Regions from separate parts of the Paenibacillus sp. YAF4_2 genome, predicted to be linked through region 1. Evidence: riboswitches for the same ligand, from Rfam matches in the RefSeq annotation. Region 1 holds a riboswitch; each other region holds the start of a gene.
The links. A riboswitch is a leader RNA that binds a small molecule or an ion and turns the genes downstream of it on or off. The one in region 1 is predicted to bind cyclic di-AMP.

Region 1 (3,729 bases):
ATCTGCCAGCATACAAAGCTGCGCTTGATGAAGGCTGCGAGATGGTTATGACGGCTTTTAATACGGTGGATGGCATTCCGGCGACCGGCAACAAATGGCTGATGCGTAATCTGCTTCGTGATGAGTGGGGTTTTGACGGCATGCTCATCTCTGACTGGGGTGCAGTGAGTGAGATGATCCCTCATGGTGTTGCCGCAGACGGGGCGGAGGCTGCACAGAAGGCGATTGAAGCTGGCGTTGATATGGAAATGATGACGTCTAACTACGCGAATCATCTGAAGGAGCTCGTGGAAGCGGGGAAAGTTGACATCTCGCTTATCGATGAGTGTGTCCTTCGTGTCCTGAAGCTGAAGGACAAGTTGGGTCTCTTCGAGAACCCTTACCGCGCAGCTAGTGAAGAACGGGAAAAAGAAGTGCTGCTCTGCGATGAGCATCGTGCTGCTGCACGCGAGATTGCGGCGAAATCATGTGTCCTGCTGAAGAATGAGCAGGCTCTGCCGCTACGCAGCGGGCAAAAGCTGGCGCTCATCGGGCCTTTCGCTGAGAGCGGCGATATTCTTGGACCTTGGTCGATTTGGGGTAAGCAGGAGGAAGCGGTTCAGCTTCATGCTGGTTTATCCGCACGTACCGATCTGATTGCCACAGCCAAAGGCTGCGACATCGATTCTGGTTCGGAAGAGCAGCTCCAGGAAGCAGTCAACGTCGCAGCCGATGCTGACATCATCATCCTGGCACTTGGCGAAAGCTCTGAGATGAGCGGGGAAGCGGGAAGCCGCGGCGATATCCGTCTGCCGCAGGCTCAACTGAAGCTGATCCAGAAGCTGAAGCCGCTTGGCAAGCCGATGGTTGTTGTACTGTTCAACGGCAGACCGCTGGATCTGCATGGCGTTATCGAGGAGGTGGATGCACTTCTTGAAGCTTGGTTCCCTGGTACGGAAGGCGGCAATGCAATCGCAGACGTCCTGTTCGGTGATGTGAATCCATCGGGACGTCTGACGATGTCATTCCCTTACTCGGTTGGTCAAGTACCTATTTACTATAACAACTACAATACGGGTCGTCCGCTCACCCCGCAGAATGCGAATGAGCGTTATGTTTCGAAGTATCTGGACATGCCAAATGCGCCTCTTCTGCCGTTTGGCTACGGCCTCAGCTATACAAGCTTCACGTACGGTGAAGTGAGTCTGTCGACAGACGAACTGCATGCTGAAGACACACTTCAAGTATCGGTTGAGGTAAGTAATACAGGCTCGGTTGCCGGGGAAGAGGTTGTTCAGCTGTATGTGCGTGATATTGCTGGTGAGGTTGTACGTCCACTTAAGGAGCTGAAGGGCTTCCGTAAGCTGCAATTGCAGCCTGGTGAGACGGTGAAGGTAACATTCTCAATTAACGAAGAGCAGCTTTGTTATTACCACACGGATCTGCAGCTGAAGAGTGATGCTGGCGAATTCCATGTCTTTGTTGGTCCTAACAGCCGCGATCTGGAAGCAAAGGCTTTCCGGTTTGTGAAATAAAAGTTTTTTCGAAAAAAGAACGAATCAGCCGGATGGCTGGTTCGTTCTTTTTAGTTGCTTAATGACCCTGTAGGATCATGTCTCCTGCACAATAGCAGATCTGCTCCCTTATTAAGGGAATTATCTCCTTGGAACAAGGTAAAAGAAAGCATGGCTGGCTTTTTAGGACATTCTGCAAGCGATTCAAGAATGTATCCGCATTCATGACGGTTAAAGCCTGATTTCTGCGTTTATTTGAAATATTATCGCTGTTTACAGATAAGGGAGAGAGGACTATGATCAATTAGCAACTTCATATGTTCATATTCGCTGAGTTTCCGAAGTAGTCGGAAAGCAGGGGAACCAATTGCGATAACTGCCATTATAGTTACCGCCGGGGTGAATCAGCATAGCTGCCGTTCAGGCAGAGAGCTGTAGGGCGATTCTCTAGACGCCCGAATCCGTCAGCTAACCTTGTAAGCGTTGATAGAGAGGGTGAACTTCGGTTTTTTATGACCGCGGGAGGATACTCTGCGGTCTTTTTTTCGTGTAAAAAAAAGCAAACATGGTTACATTAGCACTGACAAGTGATGAGTAGCCCGAGTATCCAAGCGTATGTTGTTTAACTTCATTGTTGGCGGTGACCTGTGTGTTTACTCTTATCAAAAGATTACTGATCGGGCGTCCCTTAAAGTCCACGGAATTAGGGGAACAGAAACTCATTAAGACAAAAGCGCTTGCGATCCTGTCTTCGGATGCTTTATCGTCCGTTGCTTACGGTCCTGAGCAAATTTTGTTAGTCTTGATGACCGTGAGCGCTGCGGCGTTTTGGTATTCCATTCCGATTGGTATCGGGGTGCTTGTCTTATTAACGGCACTTATTTTGTCTTACCGGCAAATTATATTTGCTTATCCGCATGGCGGCGGAGCCTATGTGGTGTCGAAGGAAAATCTCGGGGTATTCCCAGGGCTGATATCGGGCGGCTCCTTGCTGGTCGATTATATTCTGACGGTAGCAGTAAGTGTATCGGCGGGTACGGATGCGATTACTTCAGCATTTCCAAGCCTGCATACCCATACCGTGTTGATCGCCGTATTTTTCGTCCTTTGTATCACCATATTGAACCTGCGGGGCGTGACCGAATCGGCATCGATCCTCGCATATCCTGTTTATTTATTCGTACTGGCGATTTTCATTATGATTGGCGTCGGTGTATATAAAATCGCTTCAGGTGATGTATCACCTGAGCTGCATACATCCCTTGGCACACCGGTAGCGGGCATCAGCTTGTTCCTGCTGCTTCGGGCCTTTGCTTCGGGCAGCTCGGCCTTGACTGGGGTGGAAGCGATCTCGAATGCGATTCCTAACTTCAAGGATCCAGCGCCAAACAACGCTGCGAAAACCTTGCTGGCCATGGGCGCGCTGCTGTCAGTTCTGTTCGCTGGCATCGTCTTCCTTGCTTACTACTACGGTGTTGCACCAAGGGAAGATGTGACGGTTACCTCGCAAATTGCAGAGAGTATATTTGGACGCGGCGTTATGTATTATTTTATCCAAGGCACAACGGCCTTGATCTTGATTCTGGCAGCGAATACCGGCTACTCGGCGTTCCCGCTGCTTGCGGTTAACCTCGCGAAGGATAAGTTCATTCCGCGAATGTTTACGGTCCGCGGTGACCGTCTTGGTTATTCGAACGGTATTATCAGCCTTGGTATCTTGTCTATCATTCTGATTATAGCTTTCCAAGGAAAGACGGAGCACTTGATTCCACTGTATGCGGTTGGTGTATTCGTACCGTTCACCTTGTCGCAGACGGGTATGTTGGTGAAATGGATCCGTCAGCGGCCAAAAGGCTGGGTTCCCAAGTTTATTATTAACTCGATTGGTGCACTGATTAGCTTTATCGTATCGATGATGTTCTTCTTGACCAAGTTCGAGCAGGTATGGTCGATTCTGATTTTCCTGCCATTGATTATCTTCGTCTTCCACCGGATTAAGAAGCATTACGAGGCTGTTGGCGAACAGCTGCGACTGGCGACCTGCGAGCCTGTAGTCCCCATTGAAGGCAATGTTATGATATTACCGGTGGCTGGTATAACGCATGTCGTGGAGCACTCCATTCTATATGCGAAGTCCTTGAAGGCAGAGCAGATTATTGCTGTATACGTCCCGTTCGAGAAAGAGGATGAGACGATCTTCGAGGAGAAGTGGAAGAAATTCCAGCCGGACGTCAGA
Region 2 (3,729 bases), on a different contig from region 1:
TCGACCGGATTGTAAGGAATCAAGTTCACGTTTACAAGTGAACGGCGGCGGTCACCCACCAGCTCGGCAAGCTCAAGCGCATGCTCCTGCTGGTCGTTAACGTCCCTTAGCAGGATATACTCCAACGTAATCCGGCGATTCGTGCGTTCGAGATAATAGTCGATAGCGTCCATCAGCTTCTCGATTGGAATCGCGCGGTTAATCTTCATAATGCGAGTCCGCAGCTCATTATTAGGAGCATGCAGCGATACAGCCAGGTTGACACCTTGATCCTTGTCGGCGAACTCTCTGATTTTATCAGCAAGCCCGCTGGTGGATACGGTGATGTGACGCGGACCAATCGCTAGACCCTTATGATCCTTCACGGTTGTAAGGAAGTCATTCAGATGGATGAAGTTATCGAACGGCTCGCCGATCCCCATCACAACGATATGGCTGACTTTCTCACCTTGATTAGCTTCATCAAGATGAAGCTGAATCTTCATAATCTGCTCGACAATCTCGCCACTGGTCAGATCGCGGCTCTTCTTAATCAGGCCGCTTGCGCAGAAGCTGCAGCCGATGTTGCAGCCAACTTGCGTTGTCACGCAGACAGACAAGCCGAACTTATGGCGCATCAAGACCGTCTCAATCAGATTGCCGTCTAAGAGCTTCAGTAGCAGCTTCACGGTTCCATCCTTGGACTCCTGCTTCGTATGCTCAACCAGCGTCTGAATAGTAAAGTTCTCCTCCAGCAGCTTCACGCAGTCAGGATTAACTTCTGTCATAGCTGCAAAGCTTGTAACCCGCTTCCGGTAAAGGTATTCCCACACTTGAGTCGCCCGGAACTTTTTGTGTCCGCGCTCGCCCAGCCATGCGATTAATTGCTCTAATGTAAATCCATATATGGAAGGTGTACTCATTATTTATCCTCTTTTCACAAACGCGGCCTAAACCGCATACTGACTCCTATTGTCCCAAAATTATCGAACGAAAACAAGGGGCGATTCCCGCCAATTGACAGAAGCTCGCAACAGCACTATTCGGATAAGACCCCCGGAGGGTCTTATTGCTATTTTTTCTCCAGCAGAACTGGCCCATAAGACCCTGCGAGGGCCTTATTCATTCCAGATAGTCCAGTTTCACTACCTTTCATCTGATTTTTCTTATTCATAAGATCCTGACAGGGTCTTATAGGCTCCCGCTCCCCGCTCCATTGCTCGGATAAGACCCTGCGAGGGTCTTATTGCTGCCGCAGCCGACTAGTTCACCTTCGTTTATCGCCTCATTCTCTGCGATAAGGTCCCCGGCAAGTTCCCCTCTGTTCCGATGCTCCATCCGCTGCATTAAGGTCCTTGAGGGAACTTAAGCTCGCCGTTTGACCATTCATTGCACTGGTTAGTGTCCCTAATGGATCTTACCTCGTCCATTGTTTCTTTTTCAAATAAAAGTTTAAGAGCACAATTAGCGCAATCTAGAGATATAGGAATTAAGAAAGAGCATCGTAGAGTTCATCCGAGATGTAAACGCTCTAACCAATCACAATGTAATAATTAGACAATATGCAGCCTCCATGTCTCATTTACATTAACCTTAGGCAGGCGTAACATACGATTCAGCAATTGAAATGTATGCTTTATTCGCTGAGTTTCCGTCATGGGAAACGGGGGAACCAATCGATAAGCGCAGTGTCATCGGTGTGAGAGCCAATGAATCTTGTTGCTTATCAGGGGTGAATCCAGGAAAGGCTTCGTGCGGCCGAACCTGGTAGGGCGACTCTCACCGTCCGAATCCGTCAGCTAACCTCGTAAGCGAAGAAAATGTCTGTTCCAGCAAGCTAAGGCTGCGAAGGCATTTTCCAGGTAGAGAGGATGATGTGATCTTGTGACCTTATGGGGCCGCGGGGAACTTTCCTCTGCGGTCTTTTTCTATTGTATTCCAAAATGTCTTTATCGCTTAATCTCCTTCACAGGGGAACGGGGGAACCAATCGGACGGCAGGCTGAATTTAAACAACCCGCCTTCCACGGGGTGAATCGCCAGAACGGCTCGAATAAGCCGCATGGCGTAGGGCGACTCTTACGCCCGAATCCGTCAGCTAACCTCGTAAGCGTAACAAGAGAGGCAACGATGATCGTGAATATAGGCGTGGTTTATTTTCTGCTGCGCTTATAAGCCGCGTGAAGAGTCCCTCTTCCGCGGTTTTTTTGTCGTTGAATCCTCTATCGAAAAGAGGAGCGAGCTTCATGAACGATTATATTCTCGTATCTGCACCAAACGTACAGGGCGAGGACTTTATTAAACAGCTGCAGCGCCGGCATATCCCGTTTGCAGCGCTTGTGAATAACAAAGCGGAATACGAGCGGATGCTCGCACTTGAGGTAAATACGATCATTGTCATAAGCACGACTGAAGAAGCCACCTGGCGGGTACCGGAGCTTCCTATTGGACGGATTTTTCTTTTCGAGAGAAGCCTGAACCTTTGCTGCCGCTACATTCAGATCTGCCGCAGCTGGACGTCGAAATCGATCTGTGTCATTACCAACAGCACAAACCCGAGACTGATCTATAAAGGAATGGGCGCGAATTATGTGATTCATTCCAGTAGCACAGAGACTTCTTTTCTCATAGCAAGCGACTTCATGACAGGCAGCGACAACGGGTAAAAATCCATGCTTACGAAGCAAGAATTGCTCAATTGGCTGAGATAGGCCATTTGTGTACCAATTCTTTTAAGGAGAATAGAGTTATGCAGGATATTTATATGGTGCTGCTTCTAGCAGCTGTATTCGTACTCTTCGCCGGATTTATGCAATGGTGCGACCGCTCGATTCAAGAGGAGGACAAACGATGATTGTCACACTCTGTCTGGCTTTACTTATCTTTCTCTATTTAGTGTACGCCCTCATTAATCCAGAAAAATTTTAATCCCTTAAACGATCGCGGGAGGTCAATATGGATATTTTACAGCTTCTAATCGTGATTGGCGTGCTTATTCTGCTCGTCAAGCCACTTGGCTCGTACGTCTATCACGTCTACTCGAATGAGCCAAACCGAACCGACCGAGTATTCGGGTGGTCTGAACGAATCATTTACAGCGTGATCGGCTTAAAATCGCGAGCAGGCATGACCTGGAAAAAATACGCGCTTAGCTTTCTTCTAACTAATATCGTATTAGTTGCCATCAGCTATTTGATCCTGCGCTTTCAAGGCGGGCTCCCTGGCAATCCGAATAACATCGGCGGTATGGAACAGACCTTGTCCTTTAATACCGTCATCAGCTTCATCACGAATACGAACTTGCAGCATTACAGCGGGGAGACCGGGCTTTCTTACTTCTCGCAGATGGCTGTCATTATGATGATGATGTTCACATCAGCGGCTACAGGCTTCTCGGTTGCGATTGCATTTATCCGTGGTCTGACGAGCAAAGGCACAACAATCGGTAACTTCTTCGAGGATTTCGTGAAGTCGCATACCCGGATTTTTCTGCCGCTGGCCGTGCTTGTCACGCTGGTACTGGTGGCTTTGCATGTGCCACAGACATTTGATCCGAACATAACCGCAACAACGCTAGAAGGTGCCACGCAAAATATCGCGATCGGACCTGTGGCATCCCTTGAATCAATCAAGCATCTAGGTACAAACGGCGGCGGTTTCTTCGGAGTCAACTCGGCTCATCCATTCGAGAATCCAAACCCACTGACGAATGTCATCGAAATTTTATCGATGTGGGCGCTGCCTGCTTCCT
Region 3 (3,729 bases), on a different contig from region 1:
AAGACATATCCGAATCCGATCGTCGTCAGTCTCATCTCCAGCCAAATGGATGCAGACCGTATGGACTATTTGCTGCGTGATGCTTATTTTACAGGTGTCCATTACGGGAACTTTGACCTGGAGCGGATATTGCGCGTACTGCGTCCTTTTCAAGGCAAAATGGTGGTAAAAGAAAGCGGCATGCATGCTATCGAGCATTATTTAATGTCCCGTTATCAAATGTATTGGCAAATTTATTTCCATCCGGTTACACGGAGCTCGGAAATCATATTGCGGCAAATAACTCGTCGGGCGAAGGAGCTGTACGACAACGGTTATTCCTTTGCATGGATGCCCGGACCAATTAACAAACTTCTGGATGGTACGATTACGGTAAAGGATTATCTGAAGCTGGATGAGGCTTATATGCAGACGATCTTCGCACAATGGGCGGAGGAAGGGGATTCTCTTCTTGCCGAGCTATGTGACCGATTCCTCAATCGTCGATTGTACAAATACATTACGCTTAATGATCCAGGAGACTCTTTATTAGAAGAAGCTGCTCAGCAGTTTATCTCGATTGGTCTTAATCCGGATTATCATATGGAAATTGATTTTCCATTTGACCAGCCATACGACATATATCGCCCTGATGCGAAAAAAGGCGGGAAAGAGGAGAAAGCGCCGATTCTGCTTTTAAATGAGGATAACAGCTTAAGCGAAATATCGGTGAAATCCGACATTGTTCATTCCATCAGTGGTCTGCACCAGGGACAATACCATATTTATTATCCGATCGAGCCACTCCTTGCTGCGGCTGATCAATTAAGCGCTAGAGTAAGGGAGCTTTTCAAAATTTAAGGTTTTATATAGAAGGAGATTACAGCTAAGATGATATCTTTATTCGACACACATACCCATTTGGACTCTTCGCAATTCGACAGCGACCGCACAGAAGTTATCGAGCGGGCACGGGCTGCCGGTGTCGATCTCATGATCAACATTGGCTTTAACCGAGAGACGATTCCGACCACAATCGAGCTTGCAGAAAAGTATGATTTTATCTACGCGGCGGTTGGCTGGCATCCAGTGGACAGCATCTACATGGAGCCGGGGGATTTGGAATGGATCGAGCAGCTTTGCTCACATCCAAAGGTCGTTGCGATCGGAGAAATTGGACTTGATTACCACTGGGATACGTCACCAAAGGACGTTCAGCAGCGTGTATTTCGGGAGCAAATCCGCCTCGCTCGGAAGCTGGGTAAGCCAATTGTTATTCATAATCGGGATGCTCATGAGGACATCGTTCGTATTTTGAGAGAAGAAAAAGCATCTGAGGTTGGAGGGGTCATGCATTGCTATTCCGGCAGCTGGGAAACGGCAAAATTATGCCTCGATATGAACTTCTATATCTCCTTCGGAGGGCCTGTCACTTTCAAAAATGCGAGGGTGCCAAAAGAGGTGCTTGCACAGGTTCCACTCGACCGTATATTAATCGAAACAGACTCTCCATATTTGGCTCCTCATCCGTTCAGAGGGAAGCGAAATGAGAGCTCATATGTGTCTTTAGTCGCAGACATGGCAGCGGAGATAACAGGAAAATCCAAGGAGGAAATTGCATTTATTACAAGCGCAAACGGTAAAAAATGTTTTGGTATTGTTTAAAAACGGACTAAAACCACTGAAATAAAGACTATAGCGGCGATAAAACTCTTTTTAATTGGCGGAATCGGCTTTATTTGCCTTCAGAATGCTAAAATTTCGTTAAAATCGTCTTTTAACGCGTCTTTACAATTGTGTGGTCAGGAAGGTATCATTTTTCTCAGAGCTTTAACTTTTGTATTGGATTTCCAGTTTACGCTTAATCTCCGAATCGGAGAGCGGGGGAACCAACGTCGGCAGATGCATGTTTAAAAAGCAAGTTAGCATCATGCGGCGCATTGAATTCTTCAGGGGTGAATTTTGCGGCGATTGCCATGAGCATTCGAACCGTGGATAGGGCAGCTCTCTCGCCCGAACCCGTCAGCTAACCTCGTAAGCGTCTATAGAGAGCGATCAACCTCGTGTATTTACCTTTTCCTGAATGTTTGACTACCCAGGAAGCCACGATCAGATCCTCTGTCGAAGGCTTCTTTTTATTTTCGATTTATGCGGAAATAATCTTTCGTAGGGGTAGATCCAGGAGGTAAGAGGACCGTAACACTGGAGCGTGCTCGTCACGCCAATATACTTAATAGTCACGTCAATGTATCATGCGTAACAGATTGGCGGCGGGGCTATGAAGGAGGACCGATTGAAGTGGGCATGAACCAAGTAATGGAGACCCATGGGAAGCGATCATCCAGCATGACTTTCGCAATGCGATGGAAGCATGAAAATTTGCGTTTAATTGTTCTGAGTGCAATTATCTCAATCGCTATGACTTTCATGTTTTTGGTGTTGTTGTACGGATCGGCTGATAAAAGCGTATCCGTAGTAGTGAATGGACAAGAGACTGTTGTGAAGACAAAACAATGGGTCCTGCAACGCCTACTGGATGAACAAGCTATTACGGTAGGGCCATATGATGAGGTGTCGTCACCTCTAAATGCGTCCATCAAAGACGGAGATCGCATTGAAATTAAACAAGCGGTTCCGGTTACTGTAAAAGCAGATGGCAAGACATCGACGGTGTACACGACAGAGAAAACAGTACAGGCGGCGATCGGGAAATTAAATATTCCTGTTCGCGATCAAGATAGGGTTACCCCATCTCTAGACACGGCCGTTTCGAAGGCGATGACAGTTACTGTTACTCGCGTCGATACCAAAGTGTCGGAAACAGAACGGACTTTGCCGTTCTCGATCGTGAAGAAACAAGATCCAACCCTTGATAAAGGGAAGGAGAAGCTGGTGCAATCCGGCAAGAATGGCCTCGTGATTGAACGCGTGGAGAAGAAGTATGAGAATGGTGTTCTTGTCTCCTCCAAGCTGGTCGACAAGGTTGTGCAGACACATACGGTCAGCCAGGTCGTAGCTATCGGCTCGAAGAAGGATGTACATACACTCTCAAGCAATGCGAGCACGGCCTCGTATTCGAAGAGCGGAGTCACCTTTAAAGCCAAGAAGATTCTGAAGAACGTGACGTTAACCGCTTATTCAGCCGGTGTAGCGTCTACGGGCAAAGATGAGAATCATCCAGGATACGGCATTACGGCTTCCGGTGCGAAAGTGATGGAAGGCCGGACGATCGCTGTTGATCCGGATGTGATTCCAATTGGCTGGTGGGTTTACATTGAAGGCATCGGCTTCCGCAGAGCAGAGGATACGGGCAGTGCAGTCAAAGGAAGTAAGATTGACGTTTATTTTGACAGTACCAGCTATGCTAACAAGTTTGGCCGAAAAAAAGGCTATACGGTGTACGTACTTGGACCCAACAAGCCTTCCGCAAGCTAATTGCTCCATGCTATTATTTCGATGATAAATATGCCATTATAAGAAGAGGCGCTGCCTCTTCTTTTTGTGTGTATAGGTGTGGAGCAGTTACATTCTTACTGACGCAGGAAGATGAGCGAAAGTTGCTGGAGAAAGGAATGTTCGCTTGTGATCAAGGAAATTATTGTGGTGGAAGGCAAAGATGATACAGTCGCTGTAAAGCGGGCTGTTGAAGCAGATACGATTGAGACAAACGGCTCTGCCATCGGTGAGGATGTGCTCAAGCGCATTGAACTGGCCATGGAACGCAGAGGCGTTATTATATTTACGGACCCT
Region 4 (3,729 bases), on a different contig from region 1:
ATTTTCTTACTTGTTGCTTTGTGGTTCGTATGCTATAATTCGTAATTTTCATATTTCCACACAATTAAGCCCGCTCTCCATAATTAAAGAGCGGGCTCACTTACGGCTTAAAGCCGTGTCTCTTCTATTATAATGCTTTTAAAGCTTCGGCAATCTCGATACACAGATCCTCGGCTTGCGGTACAAAGCCTAAACGATCGATAAATGCATGGGTGCAGCCTTTGTAACGAATTGTCTTAACCGGAACACCCGCTTCAGCAAGCTGCTTGCTGTAAACTTCCGACTGAATTCGCAAACCATCAAACTCTGCTCCAATGCAAAGCGTGCGCGGCAATCCCTTACTGTCCCCTAGAAGCGGACTGACATACGGATTACGGACGTCCTCCTCGGTTGGCAGATAAAGCTCCCATGCTTTTTTCCCTTCAGGATCAGCCTCCGTAGGGCGTCCGATACCAAGCATCGGATCAATCATTGCCCTTTGCTCCTCCGCCATCTCGAACTGCGACAGCTCCCAGCGATAGCCTTTCACATCATTAATGAAGGTGACACATGGATAGATCAACACCTGCTGGGCAATCATACGAGTACCTAGATCCCGGTCTTTGAGCGCTGCTGCTGCAGTTAAGTTACCACCAGCACTATCGCCGCCAACCGCGATCCGGTTCCGGTCTATGCCATACTCCTCCGCATGCTCGTAAATATATTGAACAGCGTTAAAGCAATCATTAAACCCATTCGGGAATTTATGCTCCGGAGCCAGCGAATAATCAATATTAAAGACAACGGCATCCGCCAGTTCCGCGATCAGCCGGCATGGATTCTCTACCGCAAATACCGTTCCGCCAATCCATCCGCCCCCGTGAATATAAATGAGACAAGGTTTGTTCGGCTTACGCATCGACTTACGCGGATAATACCGCCAAAGGCCAACCTCATTATCGCCAAGCTGTATCCGTTCATAGCCCGTGTAAATCTCGACCGTATTCAAGTTCCGATTCGGAAAACCCATTGCATCTCGAATGAGCTGAAGCTGCTGTTCCGGAGTAGGCGGCGTGGCAGGGGGGGCCTGTTGCTGGCTGGCATCAATCCACTGCCTGATCAGTTTAAGCTCATACGGATCCAAGTAACCTGCTCTTGTCTCTTCCGGATTACCTTTTACAATAACCGGTGTTCCGTTCAAGCTTACTTCTTCCTGCTGAGCCTGCAAAGCATTAACTAGTTCTTGACCGTATTCTCTCATTGAATAGAAGCCTCCCGGGATGTGAGTTACTATCCCTAACTACTTCTACTTCAATTCAAGAACATCCTTTATTCACTTTAGGAAGTTGTTCCTGCGATATATATACCGTATGGTCATCATGATCGGTCAAATCATCAATCCAAGCGGCTTCAGGCGGACAGTCGAGCATCATGAAACGCCCATTGCCATCTTCTTTATAATGATGATATTTTACATAGGCTTTGCCGGCTTCAATATCTAGAAGCTCAATCTTGCCAAAGGTATGCGCCATTAACAATCTGATGCGCTGACCAAGCTCTGCGGTCAGTACTTTTGCTTGCTCTACAATGGAATAAATACTCTTCAGAGACAATACGGATTCAGCGTATGCTGCGGTATGGGGACGGTTAACGATAAAGGAATACGGCGTTACCCCCGCTCTGGACAATTGATCGATCAGCTTGCCAAGTACAAGCGGGTCATTATTGACGCCTTTTACAATAGGGGTTTGATTGACGACTACAGCTCCTGCCTGATGCAGCGCATTAAAGGCTTTCTTCGCTTCTGCCGTTATTTCGCGCGGATGATTAATGGAGGTCATGATATAAATCCGTTTCTCTGGACTTGAGAACTTGTGAAGCATATCTAACAGCTCGGAGTCCTCATAGATCCGCATCGGATTAAAGATCGGGATTCTAGAGTCCAGCCGGATTGTGCCAACATGATCCAATTCCCGCAGTTGCTCGATAATTCGGCGCAGCTTAGCGGTTGCTAATAAGAGGCTGTCACCACCAGTCAGTACAACTTTATGGATTTCAGTATGTTCTGCAATATAGGCAAGTCCTTCTGCAGCATGGGAGACGGAGAGCAACGCCATCGAATGGTAGACATGCTTACAGCCACTAGCATCCTCCAAAGTCTCTCCGTGAGCTTCCCCAGCCGTTGCAATCAAGTGCTTGCGGATCGGATCCTTCGGATCATCCCAGTCAATCAGGTTTAAGTAGTAATCATTGACGCGAAAATGCTTCTTAAGCCGCTCTCTCTCCGCCTCTGACAGCCCTGCCGCTCTTCCTTTATCAGCCATTGGTTGTACCATTCGTCATCCCTCCAAAAGGTTTGTTGACTTTCTCACCTACTTGCCGGGAAGTCCATCCCACCCCCAGAAAAATAAAAAAAGACCCCAGCAGCACAGAGCATGGGCATGCTCTGTGTGCATGTGGGCCTCTAAACAGAAAAAGACCCTGTTAAAGGGTCTAATAATTCGCAATGTTATTCGCAAAAGACCCATCTCAAGCTGACGAGGTTAGCTGACGGACTCGGGATAGATGGTTCCCTACAGCCAAAGTCTGGCTGATTCGCCCCAAAAGATTGGTTTCCCCGCTTCTCGGCGTACCGAGAACTAAGCTTATTGTAATTATCTCACAATTCTTAATATTGTCAATAATTAAGTAAATAAAAATCCCGCCCAAATTTCACGGACGGGATTCCCTGCTACGTTCACTCACTTCTTATCCACCTGAAGAAGAGATAAGTGCTTTACGGAATACGTATCTTTGATTGTATCTTCTGAAATCACATTCAGCTTAATCAGACCGGCGATTTTCGAGGAGTCAGGCTTCGAGAGCAGCCGCCATACTTCCGGATCCGGAAGTGCTGCGAACAGCTTCGTCTCGTCGAATTCCTTACGCTCCTGTGCGACAATCCTTATTTTATAACTACCAATCTCCAGTTCGGAGAGCTCCTGCTCGGTACAATGCTTCACAATTTCACCGCGCAGCTCAGATAATTCCTGCTCAATCTCTTTCTGCTTCTGCTTCAATCGGTAATATCGCTTAACCGTCTTGTCTTCCACATTATTCACGCTCCTCTTTCTCATATGTATGATCAAGAGAGCGGAATTAGGACAAGACATGCTATTGAGGGACAAGTCCTCTGCGGCGGTAAGCCCAGTGGTTGGTCGGGCCATGTCCGCTGCCGATTGCGATGCTATCCTCGATGGCCGCTTGAATGTAGGCTTTTGCTTGATGTACAGCTTCCTCTATTCCAAGTCCCTCCGCGAGGCCTGCTGTCAGAGCCGCCGAATACGTACAGCCGGTGCCATGCGTACGCGCTGTCTCGATTCGCTTGCCCGACAACTCGCTGAAGCTGCTGCCGTCGAACAACAAATCAACCGCTTCTGCTCCTGCTTCATGCCCGCCCTTGATAAGGACATACTTGGCGCCAAAATCAACAAGCTTCTTGGCTGCTTCTACCTTATCGGCTTTATTGCGGATTCCCATCCCAGTTAGATACTCGGCTTCTGGAATGTTAGGCGTAATAATCATCGTAAGCGGGAGCAGCTTGCGGGTGAGCGCCCGGATCGCATCCGCTTGAAGCAGTGAAGCTCCTCCTTTGGCAATCATCACAGGATCAATCACTACCTTCGTCCAGCCGAAGAAAACAATCGCCTCTGCAACCGCCTCAATGATCTCCGCACTGAACAACATTCCTGTCTTCAGCGCATCAACACC

Region 2: another riboswitch for cyclic di-AMP. It lies ahead of AB4Y93_RS23100 (hypothetical protein); the one in region 1 lies ahead of AB4Y93_RS13745 (APC family permease).
Region 3: another riboswitch for cyclic di-AMP. It lies ahead of AB4Y93_RS27285 (ubiquitin-like domain-containing protein); the one in region 1 lies ahead of AB4Y93_RS13745 (APC family permease).
Region 4: another riboswitch for cyclic di-AMP. It lies ahead of AB4Y93_RS12000 (KamA family radical SAM protein); the one in region 1 lies ahead of AB4Y93_RS13745 (APC family permease).

The regions. Positions count from the first base shown of each region.
Region 1 is NZ_JBFRCT010000005.1:141,513-145,241, forward strand. Features, by position in the region: gene bglX (beta-glucosidase BglX) at 1-1,514, shown strand, start outside; cyclic di-AMP (ydaO/yuaA leader) riboswitch at 1,812-1,992, shown strand; gene AB4Y93_RS13745 (APC family permease) at 2,143-3,729, shown strand, end outside.
Region 2 is NZ_JBFRCT010000010.1:287,368-291,096, reverse strand. Features, by position in the region: gene rlmN (23S rRNA (adenine(2503)-C(2))-methyltransferase RlmN) at 1-902, opposite strand, end outside; cyclic di-AMP (ydaO/yuaA leader) riboswitch at 1,611-1,807, shown strand; cyclic di-AMP (ydaO/yuaA leader) riboswitch at 1,923-2,107, shown strand; gene AB4Y93_RS23100 (hypothetical protein) at 2,225-2,644, shown strand; gene kdpF (K(+)-transporting ATPase subunit F) at 2,793-2,906, shown strand; gene kdpA (potassium-transporting ATPase subunit KdpA) at 2,934-3,729, shown strand, end outside.
Region 3 is NZ_JBFRCT010000016.1:63,167-66,895, reverse strand. Features, by position in the region: gene AB4Y93_RS27295 (HD domain-containing protein) at 1-840, shown strand, start outside; gene AB4Y93_RS27290 (TatD family hydrolase) at 871-1,644, shown strand; cyclic di-AMP (ydaO/yuaA leader) riboswitch at 1,828-2,036, shown strand; gene AB4Y93_RS27285 (ubiquitin-like domain-containing protein) at 2,278-3,414, shown strand; gene rnmV (ribonuclease M5) at 3,562-3,729, shown strand, end outside.
Region 4 is NZ_JBFRCT010000004.1:341,942-345,670, forward strand. Features, by position in the region: gene AB4Y93_RS11995 (alpha/beta hydrolase) at 128-1,240, opposite strand; gene AB4Y93_RS12000 (KamA family radical SAM protein) at 1,296-2,315, opposite strand; cyclic di-AMP (ydaO/yuaA leader) riboswitch at 2,499-2,635, opposite strand; gene AB4Y93_RS12005 (hypothetical protein) at 2,721-3,071, opposite strand; gene thiD (bifunctional hydroxymethylpyrimidine kinase/phosphomethylpyrimidine kinase) at 3,133-3,729, opposite strand, start outside.